Regions from separate parts of the Ruegeria sp. D1(2025) genome, predicted to be linked through region 1. Evidence: riboswitches for the same ligand, from Rfam matches in the RefSeq annotation. Region 1 holds a riboswitch; each other region holds the start of a gene.
The links. A riboswitch is a leader RNA that binds a small molecule or an ion and turns the genes downstream of it on or off. The one in region 1 is predicted to bind cobalamin.

Region 1 (6,746 bases):
TGTGACGACGACGAGATTTCGATCGGCCACGGGGTCGGAAGCCAGACCTGGGCCTGGAACGCTCTGCCTGCGCCTGATGAAGTCGAATGGGACGCCTTGCACAACATCCCCGTCGCCTTCATCACCGGAACCAATGGCAAGACCACAACGACCCGGCTGCTTGAGGCGATCGCCCGGGCGGCGGGCAAGGTTGCCGGGCTGACCTCGACCGAGTTTGTCCGCGTCGGCGACGACATCCTCGACCGTGGTGATTATTCCGGCCCCGGCGGAGCGCGCATGCTGCTGCGCGACCGGCGGCTTGAAGTCGCCTGTCTGGAGGTTGCCCGTGGCGGAATCCTGCGCCGGGGTCTTCCAACCCATGCCGCCTCGGCTGCGGCTGTCACAAATGTCGCCAATGATCATCTGGGTCAGTACGGCGTCAACACGGTTCCGGAGTTGGCGCAGGCCAAGTTCGCCGTGCATCGCACCCTTAAGAAAGATGGCGTTCTGGCCCTGAACGCGGATGACCCCTTTGTCCGGGATGAGGCGCTGAACACGTCCTGCAGGATCTGGTGGTTCTCGCTGGACCAGAAAAACGCACTGATCCAACAATCCCGCGAGCAAGGACATTGTTGTGCCTTCCTGCGGGACGAGATGATCGTGTTCTTCGATGGCTCCACGGAACAACCGGTGATTTCGGTTCACGATGTACCGCTCGCTATGGGTGGGGCTGCCAGGTACAATATCCTCAACGCAATAACTGCGCTGTGTCTGGCCTGCGCACTGGATATCCCGATGCAGGCCATTCGCACGGGATTGTCCGGTTTCAAGCCAGACGCCAAAGATAATCCGGGCCGGTGCAACGAGTTTTCCCATAGCGGCGCCCGCGTCTTTGTCGATTTTGCGCATAACCCACATTCGGTCGCAGCGGTGTGCGAGGCTTTGTCCGGACTTCCGGCAAAGCGCCGCTTCATACTGCTAAGCCATGCCGGGGACCGGTCCGATCAGGACATCATCGATGTCACGCAAACGGCCTTGCGGTTCCAGCCGGATGTGATCGTCGCTGCCGAGCTTGAGGGTTATCTGCGGGGACGCAACCTTGGTGAGATTCCAAAGCTGATTAAGCAGGCGGCAATGAACAACGGTCTTCGGGATGAGCAGATCCTGAGCGCGCCTTCCCCGGTCGAGGCGAGCAGGACAATACTGGATCAGATCGAACCGGGCGATCTTGCCCTGTTGCTGGTCTTGTCCGAGCGCGAACAGGTTCTGAAACTGCTGGAGAATTGAACCGGCACGCTGAACGCGAGGCACCCGGGCAGTTAACGATGGATGCCGCTCCGCCGCCGAACAGAGTGTCCTGGCAACAATTCTGTATTGACGCATGCTCGGGTCTGAGGCACTTAGCTAGAAGATGGTTCCCGAAGGAAGACCCGAGGGATGAAAAGGGAATACGGTGCGGCCCAGTGGGCCAAGTCCGTAACTGCCCCCGCAACTGTAAGCGGTGAGCGACGCCAAACACCCACTGGCCGAATGGGCCGGGAAGGAAGGCCAAGCAAGGACCCGCGAGTCAGGAGACCTGCCATCAATGTTCAACCAACCCGGGGCGGGGCGCCCTGGAAGGAGGCTTAGATGGCACGTCAGTCACGTGTTTACATGATCAGCACCTTCTGTCCGCGCTTGGCAACAAGTGGAGCGGACCATGTCAGACGCCACTGATCATGTTCTTCTGATCTGTTCGACATGCAACGGTGATTTGTCTGCGGACAAAATACGCTCTTCTTTGTCAGATGCGCTGCCGTCCGCGTTTGCCATTCGCACGGTCGATTGCATGGCCGGGTGTGCGCAGCCGACAACTGTTGGGTTTCAGGCCGCCGGCAAAGCCCAATACCTGTTCGGCGACATCCGGACCCCGCATGACATCGCGGCCTTGGCCGAATTCGCGTTGCAATATCAGAACAGTGCCGATGGATGGACCTGCGCGTCCGACAGGCCGAGCGCGCTTTTTGACAAAACCCTTTCCCGTTTGCCCCGAATGATTTTGGAGGAGCCTTCATGACGACCTCTGCATTTCTTGCCGTGCGTGACGTCGAATACTATGCGCTGAATGGTGATGTTCTGCTGCAAGCGGCGTCTTTTGAACTGGAAGAAGGCGCAATCCTTGCAATTGCCGGGCCGAACGGGGCCGGGAAGACGACACTTCTGAACCTGTTGTGCGGCACGGCCGAACTGGTGCTGGGCGACGTTTTGATCAATGGGCGCAGCCTGAAACACATGCCCGCCAACCAGCGCGCCCGAATGATCGCTGTTGTCAGTCAGCACGAACTGCCGGATAGCAGACTGTCTTTGCGGGAATATGTGGCCTTGGGGCAAATCCCGATCCGGGCTGATCGGTCGAAAGAGGGCCACGCCGCCGAACTGGACAGGATTTTGAACCTGACAGGTCTGAGTGATCTGGCGGACAAACGAATGGGCGTACTTTCCGGGGGTGAACGTCAACGTGCGCATATTGCGCGCGCTCTGGCACAGAACCCTTCGCTTTTGTTTCTGGACGAACCGACAAACCATCTGGACCCCGACGCCAAGGGGCGGATGCTGTCGCTGGTTGCCGAGTTGGGCATCACGGTGGTCATGATCGTCCACGACCTCGTCATGATCCCTGAATTTGCCACCCATGTGGCCATGATGAAATCCGCGCGGCTCACGGGCTTTGGTCCCGTGGCCGATGTGCTGACCTCGGACCAGGTCCGGGAAACCTTTGGCGTCGACTACCTGTACTTTCACCATGAGGGCCGCGTGATTCCGGCGCTGGATATCCGAAAAACCTCGGTCTCAAACTAACCCTAGGAGCATCTTTGAATGAAACAGATCTGGTCGGTGGTCCTGACCACAGCCTTGGCAGGCGGTGCGTCGGCACAAGACATTACCGTCGACAATTGCGGCAAGCCGCTGGTTTTTGAAACTGCGCCTGAGCGGATTGTCGTGCACGATATGAACATGACCGACATGGCCTTTGCGCTGGATCTGCAGGACAAGATCGTCGGGCTGACCGGCATCACCGGATGGTACAAGACCAGCCCGGAATTCGATACGCTGCGCGGCGACATTCCCGAGCTTGCGCCCAAATACCCAACGGTCGAGAACCTTGTGGCCGCCGAACCCGATATGTTCTTCGCGGGCTGGTATTACGGGATGAAGCCGGGCGGAGACGTGACCCCTGACACGCTGGAACCCTTTGGCATCAAGACCTTGATCCTGTCCGAAAGCTGCGTGCATCTGGACAAGGACCGCCCCGAAGCCAGCATGAACCTGCTGTTTGATGACGTTCTGCGCCTGGGCCAGGTCATGCAGGTCGAAGACAAGGCGAAGGAACTGGTTGATGGTTGGAAAGAAGAACTGACCGAGATCGAAACCCGGACCGCCGATCTGCCCAAACCGCGCGTTTTCCTTCTAGATGGTCCGGCTGATGCGCCCTTCACCGCGGGCAAGTTTGCCATTCCCGATGCGATGATTTCCGCAGCGGGCGGTGAAAACGTGACCCATGACATGGATACAAGCTGGGGCCGCACCTCGTGGGAAACGGTGGCGGCCGCCAACCCCGAATTTCTGGTGCTGCTGGATTACCAGACCGGCAACGGCGCCGAGGATACCTTCAAATTTCTGCAGGAGCATCCGGTGATGTCCCAGACCGATGCCGTCAAGAACGAGGCCTGGATTGGCCTGCGGTACGAGGAACTGACCCCGGGACCGGCAAATATCGAGGCGATCCTGAAAATGGCGCAGGCCATGCATCCGGATCTCAACTGATATGGGCCGACTTGGCCTGACACTTCTGCTGGGGGCGGTCGTTCTGGCCGCCCTTTTGCTGATCTCAACCATCTACGGAACCACATCCATTCCGGTTTCCGACACGTTCACCGCTGTCTTGCTGGGAACCGGTCTGAGTGACGGGGACATGTCGCCGTTGCACCGGATCGTGTTTGATTTGCGCCTGCCGCGCGCCCTGTTCGCGGCCGTAATCGGCGCCGGGTTGGGCATCGTCGGCGTGGTCCTGCAAACCACAACGCGCAACGATCTTGCTGATCCGTTCCTGTTCGGCCTGTCCTCGGGTGCGGCGGCCGGCGCCGTGTTTGTGATCACCGTGACCGGCGACGTGCTGGGCTTCTGGACCCTGCCGTTGGCCGCGTTCTGCGGCGGGCTTGTGGCGTCGGGCATCGTGCTGGCGCTGGTTCACGGTTTACGCACAAGCGCGCCCGAAAAACTGATCCTGGCAGGTCTTGCGGTTTCGTTCCTGTTCTCGGCCATCACCAACTACCTGATTTTTGCAGGCGACAGCCGCGCCGCGCATTCCGTGATTTTCTGGATGCTGGGCGGTCTGGGCCTGGCCCGCTGGGAGACGTTTCCGCTGGTCTGCGCAGGCCTGCTTCTGATCCTGAGCTTTTCTCTCTACCGCAGCCGCTGGCTCGACGCGCTGCTGACCGGCGATCTTACTGCCTCTACCCTCGGCGTACCCGTGCGCGGACTGCGGTTCAGCATGTTCTTTGTTGCGGCGCTGGCAACGGCGGTGTTCGTCTCGGTCGCCGGTGTCATCGGTTTCGTCGGTCTGATGGTCCCTCACATCGCCCGCGGAATCGCGGGGCCGCTGCATGGCCATCTGCTGCCGACCGCAGCTCTCGTCGGCGCGGCATTGCTGACGGGCTCGGATATTATCAGCCGTTTGTTGCTGGCCCCGCAGGAATTGCCTGTCGGGATCGTGACAACCTCAATCGGATCGGCGTTCGTGTTCCTGCTCCTGTTCAGGACCAGAGCCCGCTGACCGGACCCTTTCCACCTTCCATCCAGGGCGCAAGCAGCGGCTGGTGCGAACCATTTATGTGCCGCGCTTCCTCTGTGCATCTCTGACAAGTGCGGCGAGGCGATAGAACCCATGTGCCATCTTGGTATAGGGCATCAGCAGGAAGAAGGTCAGAACCGATCCCAGATGGATGGCCAGAAGTGCGGGCATCACTGTGGTCGAGCCGAGCACGTAGAGGACAATGCCGCTGAGGCCAACAAACCCCAGCAGCAGGATAAAGCCCATTTCTCCGCCCCACGCGGAGGTGTCGCCAAGGTCACGATCCGATTTCTGCTTCAACATGACCATGCCGCCACAGCCGATGGTCAACAGGATACCGCCTGAGACGCCAAGCAGTTTGGGTAATGACCAGAATCCGTAGGGTGCATGCAGGCCAAGGCCGTAATGCATCGCTGTCGCAACCGAGGTTGAGGCAAAGCAAAGCAGGAACCCATACATGATCGCCTGATGCATGTGTCGGCGGGCGTGGCTGAACCGGTCTTCATCTTCGAAATTGCAGCCTTCGCCGTGGCCGGCGGCAAGATCCTGCATCGTCCCGGCGCGTTTGAACGCCGCTGTCAGATCGGCCCATTGGACTGACTTTCCGTCAGCCGCACGCCAATAGCGGCGCAAGCTGATGGCGATGCTGAACAGCGGCAGCAGGAAGGCGGGCATAAAGATCGCCACCATCGCATTGTGGGAAAGAACCGCATAGAAACCGTCGCCGCCAGAAGACCCGATTGCCCGGATCGTCCAAAACAGCGTGGCAAAACCGAGGACCAGCGCAAGCGCAATTGCCCCTCCTTGGGTGTGGAAGCGACGCGCCAAAGGCTGGGGCCAGGCGAAGCTTTCCCAACTGTCCCGGCGCACTTCGGCCAAAGCAGCAGGCAGGTTCAGATCAAACTCGTGCGGTGCGGTGTACTGACAGGCATAATAGCATCCCCTGCAATTGTGACAGAGGTTGGCGAGTTGGGTGATGTCGCCATCCGAGAACGCGCGCTCGGCGTGCAATGACGGGAAAACCGAGCAGTAACCCTCGCAATACCGGCAGGCATTGCAAATCTCGGCCTGACGGCGGGCTTCCTGTATCAGTTCAGTTTGCATAAGCGGCGGCCTCACGTCCTGCGATACGTCCGAAAACCGTTCCAATGGTCATGCCGAACCCGGCCAGATACCCCTGCCCCAGGATCGAGCCGGCCATGGTTTCCCCGGCTGCCCAAAGGTTCCTGATCTTTCCGTTAGGGGTTGAACACTGTGCCGTCTCGTCGACCTTGAGCCCCAGATAGGTGAAGGTCACACCGGTGCGCAGCGAGTAGCCATAGAACGGCGGTTCCGAGATTGGGCGGGCCCAGTTTGTCTTTGGTGGTGTCAGGCCGGATGTGGAAACTCCGTCCAGCTCGGTTGGATGGAAGCCGCTGCCGTCGCCACAGGCGGCATTGAATTCGGCGACCGTCGCCTTCAGCTTTTCGGCAGGCAAGTCCATTATGTCGGCCAGTTCATCAAGAGTATCAGCCTGTAGCGGCGGGAAAACAGACGGCATGAACAGGTTCAGCGATTTGGCGTCGATGATCACGTAGCCCACCTGTTCCGGCTGAGCTGCCACCAGACGACCCCAGATCGCGTAACGCTTGGGCCAGACATCCTCGCCCTCGTCATAGAACCGCTCGGCGTTCTTGTTCACGACGATGGAGAACGGCACGCAGTCAAGACGGGTGACAATGCCACCGTCAAACTTGGGCGCGCGTCCGTCGATCGCAACGGCGTGGCATTGGGTCGGGTCGCCGACATTCTCGACACCCTGATCCAACAGATCGGCCAGCACCACACCGCGATTATAGGGCGTTCCACGGATCAGGAAGTTTTGCGCCGCCGGTCCCCAGGCACGGGTCAGCCAATCGGTGTCGGCCTGAAACCCGCCCGAGGCGACAATGACGGC
Region 2 (6,746 bases), on a different contig from region 1:
CATTTGCCACATGCGGGTCAGGACACGCATCGGCAGGGCTTCGGCCATTTGCTGTCCGCGTGCGCGTTCGTCGGGCGAAACGGTCGGGTCCTCGGCGGCGTCTGGCGTGATTTTGACCACGGACACCCAATGGGTGATTTCGGCCAGATCGCGCAGCACGGCTAGCGGGTCGGCGCCCTCGGCGTACTGAGCGCTTAGCTCTGTCAGAGCCCCCGCCGCGTCGCCGCGCAGGATCATGTCCATCAGGTCCAGGACGCGGCCCCGGTCCGCCAGACCCAACATCGCCCGGACCTGATCGGCACTGGTTTCCCCGGCCCCGTGCGAGATCGCCTGATCCAGCAGCGAAGTTGCATCACGCGCCGAACCCTCGGCCGCCCGGGTGATCAGCGCCAGTGCGTCCTCTGCGATCTGAGCGCCCTCGGCGGTGGCGATCTTGTTCAGAAGACCGATCATGTCCTCGGGTTCGATCCGGCGCAGGTCGAAGCGTTGGCAGCGCGACAGGACCGTCACCGGAACCTTGCGGATTTCGGTGGTCGCGAAGATGAATTTCACATGTTCGGGCGGTTCCTCAAGCGTCTTGAGCAGCGCGTTGAACGCGCTGGTCGAAAGCATGTGAACCTCGTCGATGATATAGATCTTGTAGCGTGCGCTGGCGGCACGATAGCGGACGCTGTCTATGATCTCGCGGATGTCGTTGACGCCGGTGCGGCTGGCGGCGTCCATCTCCATCACGTCGACATGGCGGCCTTCCATGATCGCCACGCAATGTTCGCATTGGCCGCAGGGTTCGGTCGTCGGTTTGCCGTCGCCATCGGGGCCGATGCAGTTCATGCCCTTGGCGATGATCCGCGCCGTCGTCGTTTTGCCGGTGCCGCGGATGCCGGTCATGATGAAGGCCTGCGCGATCCGGTCTGCCTCGAACGCGTTTTTCAGGGTGCGCACCATGGCATCCTGACCAACCAGGTCGGCAAAGGTTTCCGGGCGGTATTTGCGGGCAAGAACCTGATAAGCGGGGCTTGGCGTGTCGGTCATTTCTGCTCTGTCGGATTCGTATCAGAAGTGCAGCGTAGAGTGCGCCGCCGCCTGCGTCCACAGCCGGTTCGCGAAATTCATTTGGGAATGCTTCGGGATGCGCGTAAAAATGAAGGTGAAAGCATTTTTGACCGGATTCTTGTGCGTAACGATTAAGGAGGGCGCGTTGCATGTCTCAGATGATTATTCATGCGCTGCAGGTCGGAGGAGGTACTCTGGCCCTGACATCAATGCCGGGACGTGGGGGTAATTATGCCCAGGACCTGAATGCGATTTCCGACTGGAAACCAGGTCTTGTCATTTCAATGACGACCGAAGTCGAGATGCTGCAGGACGGCGCGCGTGACTTCGGAACCGACATTCAGGCGCGCGCCTGCCGCTGGGTCCATCTGCCGGTCGAAGATTTCGGTGCACCCCCCGACGCCGTGACCGCGCGCTGGCCCGATGTAAGCGCGGCCGTCCGCCATGCCCTGTCAGGGGGCGGGCGCATTCTGGTGCATTGCCGGGGCGGCTGTGGCCGGTCCGGAATGGTGGTGTTGCGCCTGATGGTCGAATGCGGCGAGCAACCGGGTGCAGCCCTGAAACGGTTGAGGGCGGTGCGGCCCTGTGCGGTTGAAACAGATGCACAACTGGCATGGGCCACGCAATTGATTCCGGCCAGCGCGGACCCGTAGCTTAGGCCGACAAATGTCCGGCCTGGGCCGCCACTTGGCGACCTGCCAGGGCCGAAGCTTCAAGCATGGCGCAGGGCGGGTCCGACAGAATTGCGGACGGCAGCGCACGGAACTCTGCGCAGAACATCATGTCTGCATAATCCTCCAACCTGTCGCCCGGAGTTTCCTCATTCGTTCCGCAAAACACCCGGATTTTGTCTGGCCGCGCGTGGAACCGGGCCATGCACCCTTCGGGGCAATGGGCAAGCTCGCTGCTGCCTTCAATGGCGAATTGCGGGGTTGCGGCCGGGCCGGCGCTTGCCACGGCGCGCGTCAGAGCCCGCGCCATTTGCGCCAGTGCCGGACAGGGTTTGCCGGTGCGCTGGCACACAGTGGCAGAAAATTCGTGTGTCCTTGTCTTCCAGATCATAATGCGCCCTCCGCGCGCGGCGCGGGGCAAGGATCAGGTGTGACGGGGCTATGCCATCAGGACCTGCCCGGACACCCCGCCCGAGTTTCGGTTTCAGTATCGATGGCAGGTCTCCTGACTTGCGGGTCATCGCTTTGCCGACCTTCCCAGCCTTTCGGCCAGTGGTGTTTCGGCATTGCTCACCGCTTACAGTTGCGGGGGCAGTCTCGGCCTTGGTTCCTTCCGGCAATGCCAGACAGAACCGCACCGTGTTCCCTTTTCATCCCGGCCCGTTAAAGGGCGCGGAAACCATCTCCTCATCGCTAGCGGTTGCCGGGTCCCCGAGTCAAGCGCATTGCGCGGGCCGAGGCATTTGGTCCGATGCGTGGTCGGGAAAGCGGACGTTTGGTCATGTTTGCACCGGGTTGACTTGAGCGGGCGACTGGCCTGACAGATAGGTGAACTGAACTGTTCAGTTGAGAGCGGAGCATGATATGTTGGACATACAGGAACAGGTCTTGACCGAAGACATACGATTTCCCTCCGGGACGGCTATGCTGTCGGGTCGCCTGTACCTGCCTGTTGCAGCGCCTGATATCGTAGTTGTTCTGAACAGCGCGACCGGCGTTCCCCAGGACTATTATCAGCATTTTGCCCGGTGGCTGGCGGAAGAGCAGGGCATTGCCTGTCTGACCTATGATTACCGCGATTTCGGAAAATCGTTATCGGGGCGTCTGAAGGATTCGCGTGTCACCATGTCCGATTGGGCGCTGATCGATATTCCCGCGGCCCGGGCCGAGATGCGACGGCGATTCCCAAGTGCGCGGCAGTGGACCATTGGTCATTCGCTGGGGGGTATGCTTGAGCCATTGCAATCGGATGTGGATCAGATCGACCGGATGATTTGTGTGTGTTCAGGCCTGGTTACGTTGTCGGATCATCCCTGGCCCTACAGGGGGCTGGCCGGAATCTTCTGGTACGGGCATGCGCCTTTTGCAGTTCATGTGCTGGGGTATCTGCCCGGCAAGGCCATTGGGTTTGGTTCGGACCTGCCGTCAAAGGTCTACTGGCAATGGCGAAAATGGTGCACCTCGCCGAACAGCTATCTGCCTGAAATTGGCCAAAGCCTGCCCGCAGCGACCTGGCCGCGGGCCGGTGGTCCGGTTGACCTGTTTGCGATTTCGGACGACCAGATGGTGCCTGAAAATGCGGTCTGGAGGCTGGCCGAGCTATACGGCCCGGACGCCAACCGTCATGTGCTTGAACCAAAGGATTTCGGGCTGAAATCCATTGGCCACATTGGTGTTTTTGCGCGCAAAAACAAAGCGGTCTGGCCGAGGCTGATCGAGTCTGCGGAGCAGCAAGTCCGTTCCGACCGGAAAGATGTGACGATTGCGGGATGAAGTGAGAGGTTGGACATCGACCCAAGCGGGGCTCGTTGTGGCTGCTTCCTTCCGGACCTGACCAGGTTGGCGAGGCGCTCGCCCGCGCCAACCTCTCAATCGTCGATATAGGGAAGTTGCGCCAGGAAGACAACCCGTCAGAGTGACAGTCTGATCCGCAGAAAGCCTTCCGGGTCATGCCCCAGCACATGCGGATCGTATGCGTCCAGTTCGGAAAGATGCGCCCTTGCTCCCGGCCCGGTTTTTAGAATCGAAGCGTGCCCGGGAAGCCGGACAAGGCTGAAGGGGAAGGGCGCAGATTCAAGCGGGTCGTCCGGTAGTCCCCCCGAAAGATAGTCGCGCAGGACGTCCCTGATGGGTAAGGTCGGCAGATCGATCTGCCGGGCCTGATGCGCAACTGGGAAGTGTCCGCCGCCGCTGGCCCGGTAACTGTTCAGGGCCACAACGAATTTCTGGGTGGGTTCAATTGGGATTCCACCGCAGAAAATCTCGCGGACACGGTTTGCAGCGGGATTGACCAGCATTCCGTGAGAATCAAAACGCGCCGGCTGGGAAAGATCGATCCGATAGGTCAGGCCGAACAGCACATCGAAGTTATGCCCGGCCCGTGTTTCATCGGTCAGAGTGCGGACAGCTCCTGCATCCACCTGATTGAAAATGCCCGCCGACATTTCAAGCCAGTCACGGACCATGTCGCCGGTTACAAGCACGGCGCGCAGTTCATTCGGAAAAGAATGAAGATCCGAAACATTACGCAAACGCACCTTTCCGGGCGGTACATCCGTGTAGGAGCGCGGTCCCGCGCGGCCTCCGAACTTGCAGGGAGAAACAGCGGACAACAGTGGAAGCCCCCGTAGGTCTTCGTCCAAGTAACGACGCAGCGCTGCGGCCTGGGCGCTGGCGACCAGAGCGAGGCCCCGATCCGGTGCGCAAAAGCTGAAATAGCTGTGCAGGCTTTGACTGGTGTGGCCCACGGGTCTTGAGGCCAGTGCACGGGTTTCTTCGTGGCCGTAACTGAACAGATGCTGCATTCCGGGGTCTTCGGAAACCGCTTCGTTCCCGTGCCGGGAGAGAACAGGCGGCAGCTTGACCTGCTGCCCGACAACCGTCCATGGCCCGGCAGAGGTTTTCTGCACATGCAGGTCGATGATGCCAAGATGCGTCCCGGCGACGCCAGGCATGACAACCGGTTTGCCATGTACATGCCCCCGGGTTGCGTCCGTGTGATCCAGCCCTTCGTGATCCTTGCCGGGAAGTGTGAGATGCGTATGGCCTGCAACAATGGCGTCGATCCCGTCGATCGCGGCCAACGGTATGACGGCGTTCTCCAATCCGCGCGCGGGTTCCGAAGGTCCAAGGCCCGAATGCGCCAGCGCGACAATCACATCGCTGCCGTCCGTGCGCAGGGCCTCGACCGTCTTTTGCGCGGCCTCCAGAATATCTTCGAACACGACCACATCCTGTACCCGGTGCGCATTCCATTGCTCTGTCTGCGGCGGCAGGATCGACAAAAGACCCAGACGAAACGGGGTTTCGACGCCGTCAACCAGAAGAGAGCGTTCTAGTATTGCGCGGTCATTCCATTTGGCCCCGGTGGTCAATTGCCGGGCATTGCTGCAAATCACCGGGCACGGTGCGCCGTCCAGAATACGATTCAGCGTCGGCAGGCCAAAGTCGAAATCATGGTTGCCCAGTCCGATTGCGTCATAGCCAAGTTCCCGGAAGGCCTGCATCAACACGTGGTTGTCATCAGTCTGCTCTGCCGCCCAATCGCCAAACGGCGTTCCCTGAAGGGCATCTCCGTTGTCGAACAGGAATACCAGTGCTCCGTCTTTCTGCGCTTCTTCTCTGGCAGCGCGGATCAGACTGGCCGTTCGGGTGAAGCCCCGCGCCGGATCCGGTTCATCCGCGTGATAGTCGAACCCTGTCAGATTCATGTGCAGATCGGTCGTGGCCAAAATCCGAATGCGACCGGCTGAAGTATGTTGGCGCTGAGACGAAACAGTGGTCGGGTGCAATTTTCTACTTTGGGCAATTCAATCTAAGCCATGTTCACTAAAAGAATGAGTAAGTGCAAATAACTTGGCGCCGGTGGGACCATTCAGCGGCATTGCCACGTCCCGGTGTTCATGAATTGGCATTGCAACAACTCGGCAGTCGTGGCAGCCCTGTGCGCAACACACTGAGGATATTAAATGAAAAACGCGGAGTCAGTGACATTTGGCGGCTCGGGCCTGGATCGCGCAGCGCATCTCCGGGGAGATTCGGACAGGCTGGAACAGATGAAAACTGATTCACGCGCCGAATGCCTGCTGGTCTGGCGTGGCAAGATATTGGTGCAGGGCGAAGGTCTGGACCGGCTTGGATTGGTTGCGATGGCACATAGTCTGGTGCGCGAAGGTCCCGGAGGGGTTGTGGAAGGCCCGGTATTTCTGGGCCTTCGTGAAGACGATGCACCGATTTTTGCGGCGGATATATCGGACTGGTCGGCGGATGGGCAGGATTTGTCGGATATCGGTGCTTTTGTAGACCGGTCCGAGCAGCAGCATCCGGACCTGCCGGACGGGTACGTGTTTGCCGAATTGCGCCGGATCATGACGCGGCTGAGCGCCCGCGATGCCGAGCTTGCGGCAGCGGCCAAGGCCGTTATTGGCTGGCATGAAACGCACCGGTTCTGTGCGCGTTGCGGGGCTGCCAGTGAAATTGCACAGGCGGGGTGGCAGCGCAGCTGCCCCACCTGTGGCGGGCAGCATTTTCCGCGCACCGACCCTGTGGTGATCATGCTGATTACCCATGGAAACTCGGTCCTGATGGGCCGGTCTCCGGGTTGGCCCGAAGGCATGTACTCGCTGCTTGCGGGATTTGTCGAACCGGGTGAAACGCTGGAAGCCGCCGTGCGGCGCGAAGTAATGGAAGAGGCAGGCGTGCCGGTTGGTGCCGTTCACTATCTGGCCAGCCAGCCGTGGCCGTTTCCGGCCTCGTTGATGTTCGGCTGCGCGGGTGAGGCCCTGTCCCGCGAACTCAGGATTGATCCGGTCGAGATCGAAGACGCGATGTGGGTCAGCAAATCGGAAATGATGCGCGCTTTTTCCGGAGAGCATCCGGTCTTGTTGCCGGCCCGAAAAGGCGCCATTGCGCATTTCTTGCTGCAAAACTGGCTTGCAGACACTCTGGACTGACGAGACACTGAACGAAGGCAAAGGCACCGAGGGCGGACATGCAGTTTTCAGCGCGCGAAGATATTGAGGC
Region 3 (6,746 bases), on a different contig from region 1:
GGCCCGCAATCGACAGGCGCTGCCCCGGTTCAAGCTGCAGCGAAGCGCCGTCCAGCACTGGTGGCTGGCCGGGATATGCAAAACAAATGTCTTCAAGCTTGAGGATCGTCATAGATAATCCAGGAACAGCAGGCCAAGGCAAACGGTGCACAGCATCGCGGCGAACATGTGATCGCGTCGTGTCATGTTAAAGTCCTGCAGCAACAAAAGACGCCCGGAAAACCCCCGGCATTTCATCGCCGCCAGAATCCGCTCGGACCGTTCAATCGCGCGCACCAGCATCATGCCGACCAGATACCCGAAGCTTCGGTAGGTGTGCCAGTTTGTGCCGGGGCGAAATCCGCGGATCTTCATCGCGCCGCGCAGGCGCAGGTATTCTTCCCGCAACACCTCGATGTAGCGGATGGTGAACATCAAAAGGTGCACAAGCGCCTCGGGGCAGCGCAGCTTGTGCAAAGCGTGTCCAAGCGTCACAGGTTCCATCGTTCCGACCAGAACCATCAGCGCAAGGATGACCGCGTTGGCCGTCAGTGCAATCTCGACAGCTTTCCAAAGGCCCTGCCAACTGGCCGGAAAGCCAAAAACCGTGAACATCGCGTCACCGGGCATTGAGAATGGCAGCAACACCAGCATGAAGATGATGAAGCTGTCCATCATGGCCATACGCTTGAGGGTCCGGCCGACTGGCAAGCGTGACATCACCAGTAACCCAAGCGAGACGGACAAAGCGCCGATCAGCGCCGGAATGCTGTTGAGGGCAACCGTGACGATGGCAAAGATGCAGGCCAAAACGATGCGCATACGGGGATCGTAGTCTCCGATCATCCCGAAATGGGCGGCTTTGCCTGCCTCGGCCAGTGTTTTGGCCTGTGGTTCCAGCGCATGTGCCATCAGGTGGCCATCTTTTTTCGCGCGGCCAGGTAAAAGCCGATGCCGAACAGACCAATGATATAGCCAATACCACCCAAGATGTTCTGCAGATCATTGTGCTCGCGGTAGGCGGCGATCTCGCGCCGCAGTGGGCGGGTTTCGTCGCGCACCGCTTTGGCGATGGCGGCGCGTTCCTCATCCGAGAGCGAGGCCACAGTCACCGCTGCCGCGCCATCCGCAGATGCAACCGGCGTGGCTGTTTCAGAAAGCTCGGCTTCGACCCCCATGATTTCTGCCACTTCGTCGGCCGACATGGCAACTTCGGCGACGTGCCCTGCACCCAGATCTGCCTTGAATGTATGAGTCACCGCTCTGGTCGGGCTGTAGAGAAAGAAACCGTCCGTATCGGTTACTGTGCGTCCCAGTTCAGAGCCGTCGGGGCCATAGACGATGACCTCCTGGTCTGCGGCCATATCGCCATTGGAAAACCCCAGCTCGCCTTCGATTGCGTCGCCTGCCGGAAAAACGCCTGCAATAACCTTATGCGCAAGAGCCGGGAGCGGGGCGAGAGCAAGCGTACAAACAAGGATCAACTGTTTCATGTGGACGCAACCTTTACAAAAAGTTCCGGTTTGACCTTGCGGGCCAGAAGAACGGCAAAACCTGTCAGCACGGCCTCGATAGCCATGACGGGAATGTGGGCGAAAAAGACAAGCTTGGCAGCGGGCAGGAACTCATCGCCGGACAGCGCCAGCGAGACCGCGACAAAAGCCGTCGTGGCGGCGATCGAAAACGCACCGCCGATGCCGCCCCAGATCGCCCCCTGAACAGGCGAGCCACGTGCGATCAGACGACCAAAGATCATCCAGGTCAACACCGCCGGAAGGGCGATATTCACCGTGTTGATCCCCAGCACGGTCAATCCGCCAAAACCGAAGAACACGGCTTGCAGCAGCAAGCCGACAAAAAGGGCCGGAAAGGCGGCCCAGCCGAGCAGAAGCCCGGCCAGACCGTTCAGAATCAAATGCACAGACGACGGGCCAATCGGCACATGGATCAGCGAGGCGACAAAAAAGCTGGCCGACAACACGCCCGCCGTGGGAATGCGATCCAGATCCAGCGATTTCAGGCCCAATGCGATCCCGCCAGCCGCGGCGACCGCACCGCCGATCACGACAGGGTTTGAAAGGGCTCCGTCGACGACGTGCATTCAGGCTTACTCCAGATCCCAGGCGCGGATCCAGATGACCGCATCCTGGCTCAGCTCTTTGCCTTCATGCTCGGTTTCCGGACCCACGCCCAAAGCGGCGAAGCCCCAGTACCCGGCTTTTGGCACACCAAAAGTGAAATATCCGTTGTCATCCGAAATCGCGACCAACGCGCCGCCCGGCAATGGGGACACGGTGGCGTCCTTCGCGCCGGTGCCGGTCATGTCCGGTGCTGCGGCGATGTACTCGATTTCGATTTCTGCGCCGGCGACGGGCTGTCCCTCGCTCAACACGCGACCGGTAAAGGTTGACCCGGCGATGATGTTGTAAGGTTTGTTCAGCGGCAGAATCTCGGTGGCCAGCCCCTGCGGCTGATCCCAGTCGGTCGGCAGTTCGTTTCGGTTGAGGTAAGCCTTGGTGATTTGCTGGATATAGATATCCTCTGATTCTTCGTAGTAAGGCGCAGGAACTGTAACCACCACATAGTCACCCGAGCGTTTAACCTGAATCGAGCCCAGGAACGCTTTGGCGATGTTGTCCGGTCCTTCAAAAGTGGTTTCTTCCAGCGTATCCATCAGATCGGTTTTTTCACCGTTGTGGATTACAAAGAATTCTTCCGGTCTTTCCAGGGTCATCACGTGACCAGCTTCAAACGGGTGCCAGAAAACCAGTTTGACCGGAACGTCACCGGGGCGTTCGATCATCGTGTCGTCGGTATATTCCAGCAGGAAATGGGCCTGCGCCAATGCAGGCATCGCCAAAGCAGCCGTTGCAGCCACCAGCAGTTTTTTCACAAATCGAGTCCTTCTCACGTCGCGCCTTCCCCGGCACAATTCTGCTTTGACGATGGGGAACGCGAAGCCATCTGCCTTGTCGGGCAAACAGATCCGGCGCACACCCCGTCGCCGATGATGAACGCCCCTTCCAAGGGCGCATGTTCGGCAGGTCTCCTGACTTGCGGGTCAAAGCGCTAAACTAACCTTCCCGGGATACCCCAGTGGCATTATCAGCCGCGCTCGCCGCCTACAGTTGCGGGGGCAGTTGCAGAGTTGGCGAAATGTGCCGCACTGCATTCCCTATTGCTTCCGAGGATGTCCCCGGAACCGAACATGGCCCGTTCATGCCAGAATATGTAAGACACGGTCAACAATTGATTGCGGCGTTGCATGGGCCATTTGCGAAATCAGAAATTGCATGTTCGCGCTTGCTACGCGGTTTGGTATGCGCCACCGCGAGTGTGTGTATTTTCTTAGATATCTTTCCGCGTTCAATAGTCGTCGGTTCAGTTCGCGGACTTGAGATTTTTAGGCCTGAAACTGCGGGCGTTGACTCGCGTTTAAAATTGAACTCGCCGCAAATATGTAGGGTCGCTCCGATGCACAAAAGGTCCGACCGGCCCAGCGCTCGATGCAGAAGCAGAGTTGTTGTATTTGCCGCCGTGTTCACGCTACCATCGGGCAAAACAACAGTGCAGGTGCCTCGTGACCACAGAAACAAAACGCCCGCTTACCCTTCGCGATGTCTCGGAAGCGTCGGGGGTATCCGAAATGACGGTCAGCAGGGTCCTGCGCAATCGGGGTGATGTATCAGATGCGACCCGAACACGGGTTCTGGCCGCCGCAAAAGAGCTGGGATACGTGCCCAACAAAATTGCGGGTGCGCTGGCATCCAGCCGGGTCAATCTGGTCGCTGTCATCATCCCGTCACTGTCCAACATGGTCTTCCCCGAGGTCCTGACCGGCATCAATCAGGTGCTGGAAGACACCGAATTGCAGCCAGTGGTCGGCGTGACCGATTATTTGCCGGAAAAAGAGGAAAAGGTCCTTTACGAGATGCTCTCGTGGCGGCCTTCGGGCGTGATCATCGCGGGTCTGGAACACACGGAAGCGGCCCGGGCGATGCTGGATTCCGCGGGCATTCCGGTGGTCGAAATCATGGATACCGACGGCAAACCAGTGGATGCGATGGTCGGCATTTCGCACCGCCGTGCCGGCCGCGAAATGGCGCAGGCCATACTGAAGGCCGGATACCAGCATATCGGTTTCATGGGGACCAAGATGCCTTTGGACCACCGCGCGCGCAAACGATTCGAAGGCTTTACCGAGGTTCTGGGCAAACACGGGATCGAGATCGAGGACCGCGAGTTCTACTCGGGCGGGTCGGCACTGGCCAAGGGGCGCGAGATGACGCAGGCGATGCTGGAACGGTCGCCGGAACTGGATTTTCTGTATTATTCCAATGATATGATCGGCGCTGGCGGGCTGTTGTACCTGCTGGATCAGGGGATAGACATCCCTGGTCAAATCGGGCTGGCAGGGTTCAACAATGTCGAACTGCTGCAAGGTCTGCCTCGCAAACTGGCAACCATGGATGCCTGCCGGCTGGAAATTGGCCGTCAGGCCGCAGGGATCATCGCGGCACAGCTGGCCGACCCGGAAGCCGAGATTGAAACCCGCGTGACACTGACGCCAAAAATCAGCTACGGCGACACACTGAAGCGGCGTTAGAGTCTTGGCACTGCCGAAACTGGACAACCGGACAGCCCGTGCGGCGTTCATGGATCGTCACTTGCTGTCCGAAACCCCGTCGGGCAGCGCAAAGGGCGCGGATCTTCTGGACCTGATCCGACGGCTTGGTTTTGTTCAGTTGGACAGTATCAACACCGTGGCCCGCGCCCATGACATGATCCTGTTTTCGCGCAGGTCCACCTATCGCAGCACACATCTGAAGCGCCTGTATGAACGGGACAGGGCGCTGTTCGAGCATTGGACACATGACGCCGCCGTTATTCCGATGGAGTTCTACCGGCATTGGCACCTGCGCTTTCAGCGCGACGCCGATTTGTTGAAAGCCCGCTGGAAGAATTGGCGGCGGGATGGATTTGAACAACAGTTCGCCTCGGTTCTGCTGCACATCCGCGATCACGGTCCGGTATCCTCGTCCGATGTGGGAAAGGACGAAAAGAAAGGATCGGGCGGCTGGTGGGACTGGCACCCGTCCAAAACCGCGCTGGAGTTCTTGTGGCGCTCGGGCGCGCTGACCGTCATTGGCCGGGACGGCTTTCAGAAACGCTACGACCTGACCGAACGGGTGATCGAAACTCATCTGTGCCCCGGTCATGCACCATGCGATGCCGAAGGAACGGTGGACTGGCTGTGCAACGCCGCCCTGGACAGGTTGGGGTTTGCAACATCGGGCGAACTAGCTGCGTTCTGGGATACGGTCGGCGCGGCCGAGGCGAAAGACTGGTGCGCCGCGGCCCAGAAAAACGGCGCAATTGAGGAAGTCGAAATCAGTTGCGCGGATGGGCGTAAGAGGAAAGTGTTTTCCCGCCCGGGTTTGGTTGAAGAGGCCCGTGAACTGCCCGCGCCACCGGGCAGGATTCGCGTGCTCAGCCCGTTTGACCCGATGCTGCGGGATCGAAACCGCGCCGAACGCCTGTTCGGGTTTCACTACAGGATCGAAGTGTTTGTGCCCGCACCCAAAAGAACCTACGGCTATTATGTCTTCCCCCTGCTCGAAGGTGATCGGCTGATCGGCCGGATCGACATGAAGGCCCACAGGGATTGCGGCGAATTGCGGGTACAATCCGTCTGGCCCGAGCGAAAGTTGCGCTGGTCAGAGGCGCGCACCCGCCGTCTGGAGGCCGAGCTGGACCGGGTGCGCAGGTTTGCCGGCCTTGATCGTGTTGAGCTTGCCGACGGCTGGCTGAAAGACCCTAAATAGGCTCTATTCAGCCTTTGACAGGGTCAGGTGGATCGGTTCAAGACCGTCAATTCCGCCATCAATCACATCACCGGCCTGGACCGCACCAACACCGGCCGGGGTGCCTGTCATGATCAGATCGCCCGGACGAAGGTGATAGTAATTTGAAAGATGGCTGACGATCTCATCTATTTTCCAGATCAGCTCATCCAGGGTCGCATCCTGCCGGACTTCACCGTTGACGCTCAGATGAATGCGTTTGTCTTCGTCCGGCGACCAGTTCTCTGACCGGGTCAGCGGCGCAAAAACGGCACCGTTTTCCAGATCCTTGCCCAGATCCCACGGGCGCTGCTTGTTCCGTTCACGGATTTGCAGGTCGCGGCGGGTCATGTCCAGCGCGCAGCCATAGGCAAACACCGCGCCCAAAGCCTGCTCGCGACTGACGCGGAACACCGGCTGACCGATCGCAATCGCCAGCTCCATTTCGTGATGATAGTTTTCGGTGCCCGGCGGATATGGCACGGTCGCCCCGGTCAGGATGGCGTTTGGTGCGGACTTGGTGAAATAGAACGGCGCCTCGCGGTCCACAGTATTTCCCATTTCAGCCGCATGGGCCGCATAGTTCCGCCCGACGCAAAAAATCCGGCCCACCGGATATTCGGCCTGCTCGCCGACAACCGGTATCGCAACAGGGTCGGGAAAAGAAAACAGCTTGTCCTGCATGACAGCCCCCAGTTTGAAACATCGCCGGGCATCTTAGGTGTCTTCCCATCACTGGCAAGACGTTGGCGACCGGGATGCACACCGTTTTGACCTGACATTCAAGACTTCGGGTTTCTTAGACGCATTGACCTTTCGCTCCGGATAACTCTCACTGCCCCGGAAATTCAAACACCCGGGACATCCCGGATCAGACGGAAACACGGGGAATAGCATGCAGTGGAACGAATTCGCGGAATGGGG

Region 2: it holds a riboswitch for cobalamin, as region 1 does, so the genes downstream of both, ACR1XU_RS13950 (hypothetical protein) here and ACR1XU_RS17470 (DUF1636 family protein) in region 1, are expected to answer to the same signal.
Region 3: it holds a riboswitch for cobalamin, as region 1 does, so the genes downstream of both, ACR1XU_RS10810 (DUF4198 domain-containing protein) here and ACR1XU_RS17470 (DUF1636 family protein) in region 1, are expected to answer to the same signal.

The regions. Positions count from the first base shown of each region.
Region 1 covers NZ_JBQFPO010000008.1:135,253-141,998, forward strand. The annotation lists gene ACR1XU_RS17465 (Mur ligase family protein) at 1-1,266, shown strand, start outside; cobalamin riboswitch at 1,375-1,577, shown strand; gene ACR1XU_RS17470 (DUF1636 family protein) at 1,679-2,035, shown strand; gene ACR1XU_RS17475 (ABC transporter ATP-binding protein) at 2,032-2,817, shown strand; gene ACR1XU_RS17480 (ABC transporter substrate-binding protein) at 2,836-3,783, shown strand; gene ACR1XU_RS17485 (iron ABC transporter permease) at 3,785-4,792, shown strand; gene tcuB (tricarballylate utilization 4Fe-4S protein TcuB) at 4,847-5,914, opposite strand; gene tcuA (FAD-dependent tricarballylate dehydrogenase TcuA) at 5,904-6,746, opposite strand, start outside.
Region 2 covers NZ_JBQFPO010000005.1:170,783-177,528, forward strand. The annotation lists gene ACR1XU_RS13940 (DNA polymerase III subunit gamma/tau) at 1-1,032, opposite strand, end outside; gene ACR1XU_RS13945 (phosphatase domain-containing protein) at 1,203-1,706, shown strand; gene ACR1XU_RS13950 (hypothetical protein) at 1,708-2,115, opposite strand; cobalamin riboswitch at 2,203-2,423, opposite strand; gene ACR1XU_RS13955 (alpha/beta hydrolase family protein) at 2,589-3,497, shown strand; RNA gene ffs (signal recognition particle sRNA small type) at 3,497-3,595, opposite strand; gene ACR1XU_RS13965 (bifunctional 2',3'-cyclic-nucleotide 2'-phosphodiesterase/3'-nucleotidase) at 3,635-5,515, opposite strand; gene nudC (NAD(+) diphosphatase) at 5,693-6,676, shown strand; gene ACR1XU_RS13975 (SRPBCC family protein) at 6,715-6,746, shown strand, end outside.
Region 3 covers NZ_JBQFPO010000003.1:283,527-290,272, reverse strand. The annotation lists gene ACR1XU_RS10830 (energy-coupling factor ABC transporter ATP-binding protein) at 1-112, opposite strand, end outside; gene cbiQ (cobalt ECF transporter T component CbiQ) at 109-891, opposite strand; gene ACR1XU_RS10820 (cobalt ABC transporter permease) at 891-1,472, opposite strand; gene cbiM (cobalt transporter CbiM) at 1,469-2,080, opposite strand; gene ACR1XU_RS10810 (DUF4198 domain-containing protein) at 2,087-2,872, opposite strand; cobalamin riboswitch at 3,002-3,201, opposite strand; gene ACR1XU_RS10805 (LacI family DNA-binding transcriptional regulator) at 3,560-4,585, shown strand; gene ACR1XU_RS10800 (winged helix-turn-helix domain-containing protein) at 4,590-5,804, shown strand; gene ACR1XU_RS10795 (fumarylacetoacetate hydrolase family protein) at 5,808-6,506, opposite strand; gene ACR1XU_RS10790 (pyridoxal phosphate-dependent decarboxylase family protein) at 6,718-6,746, shown strand, end outside.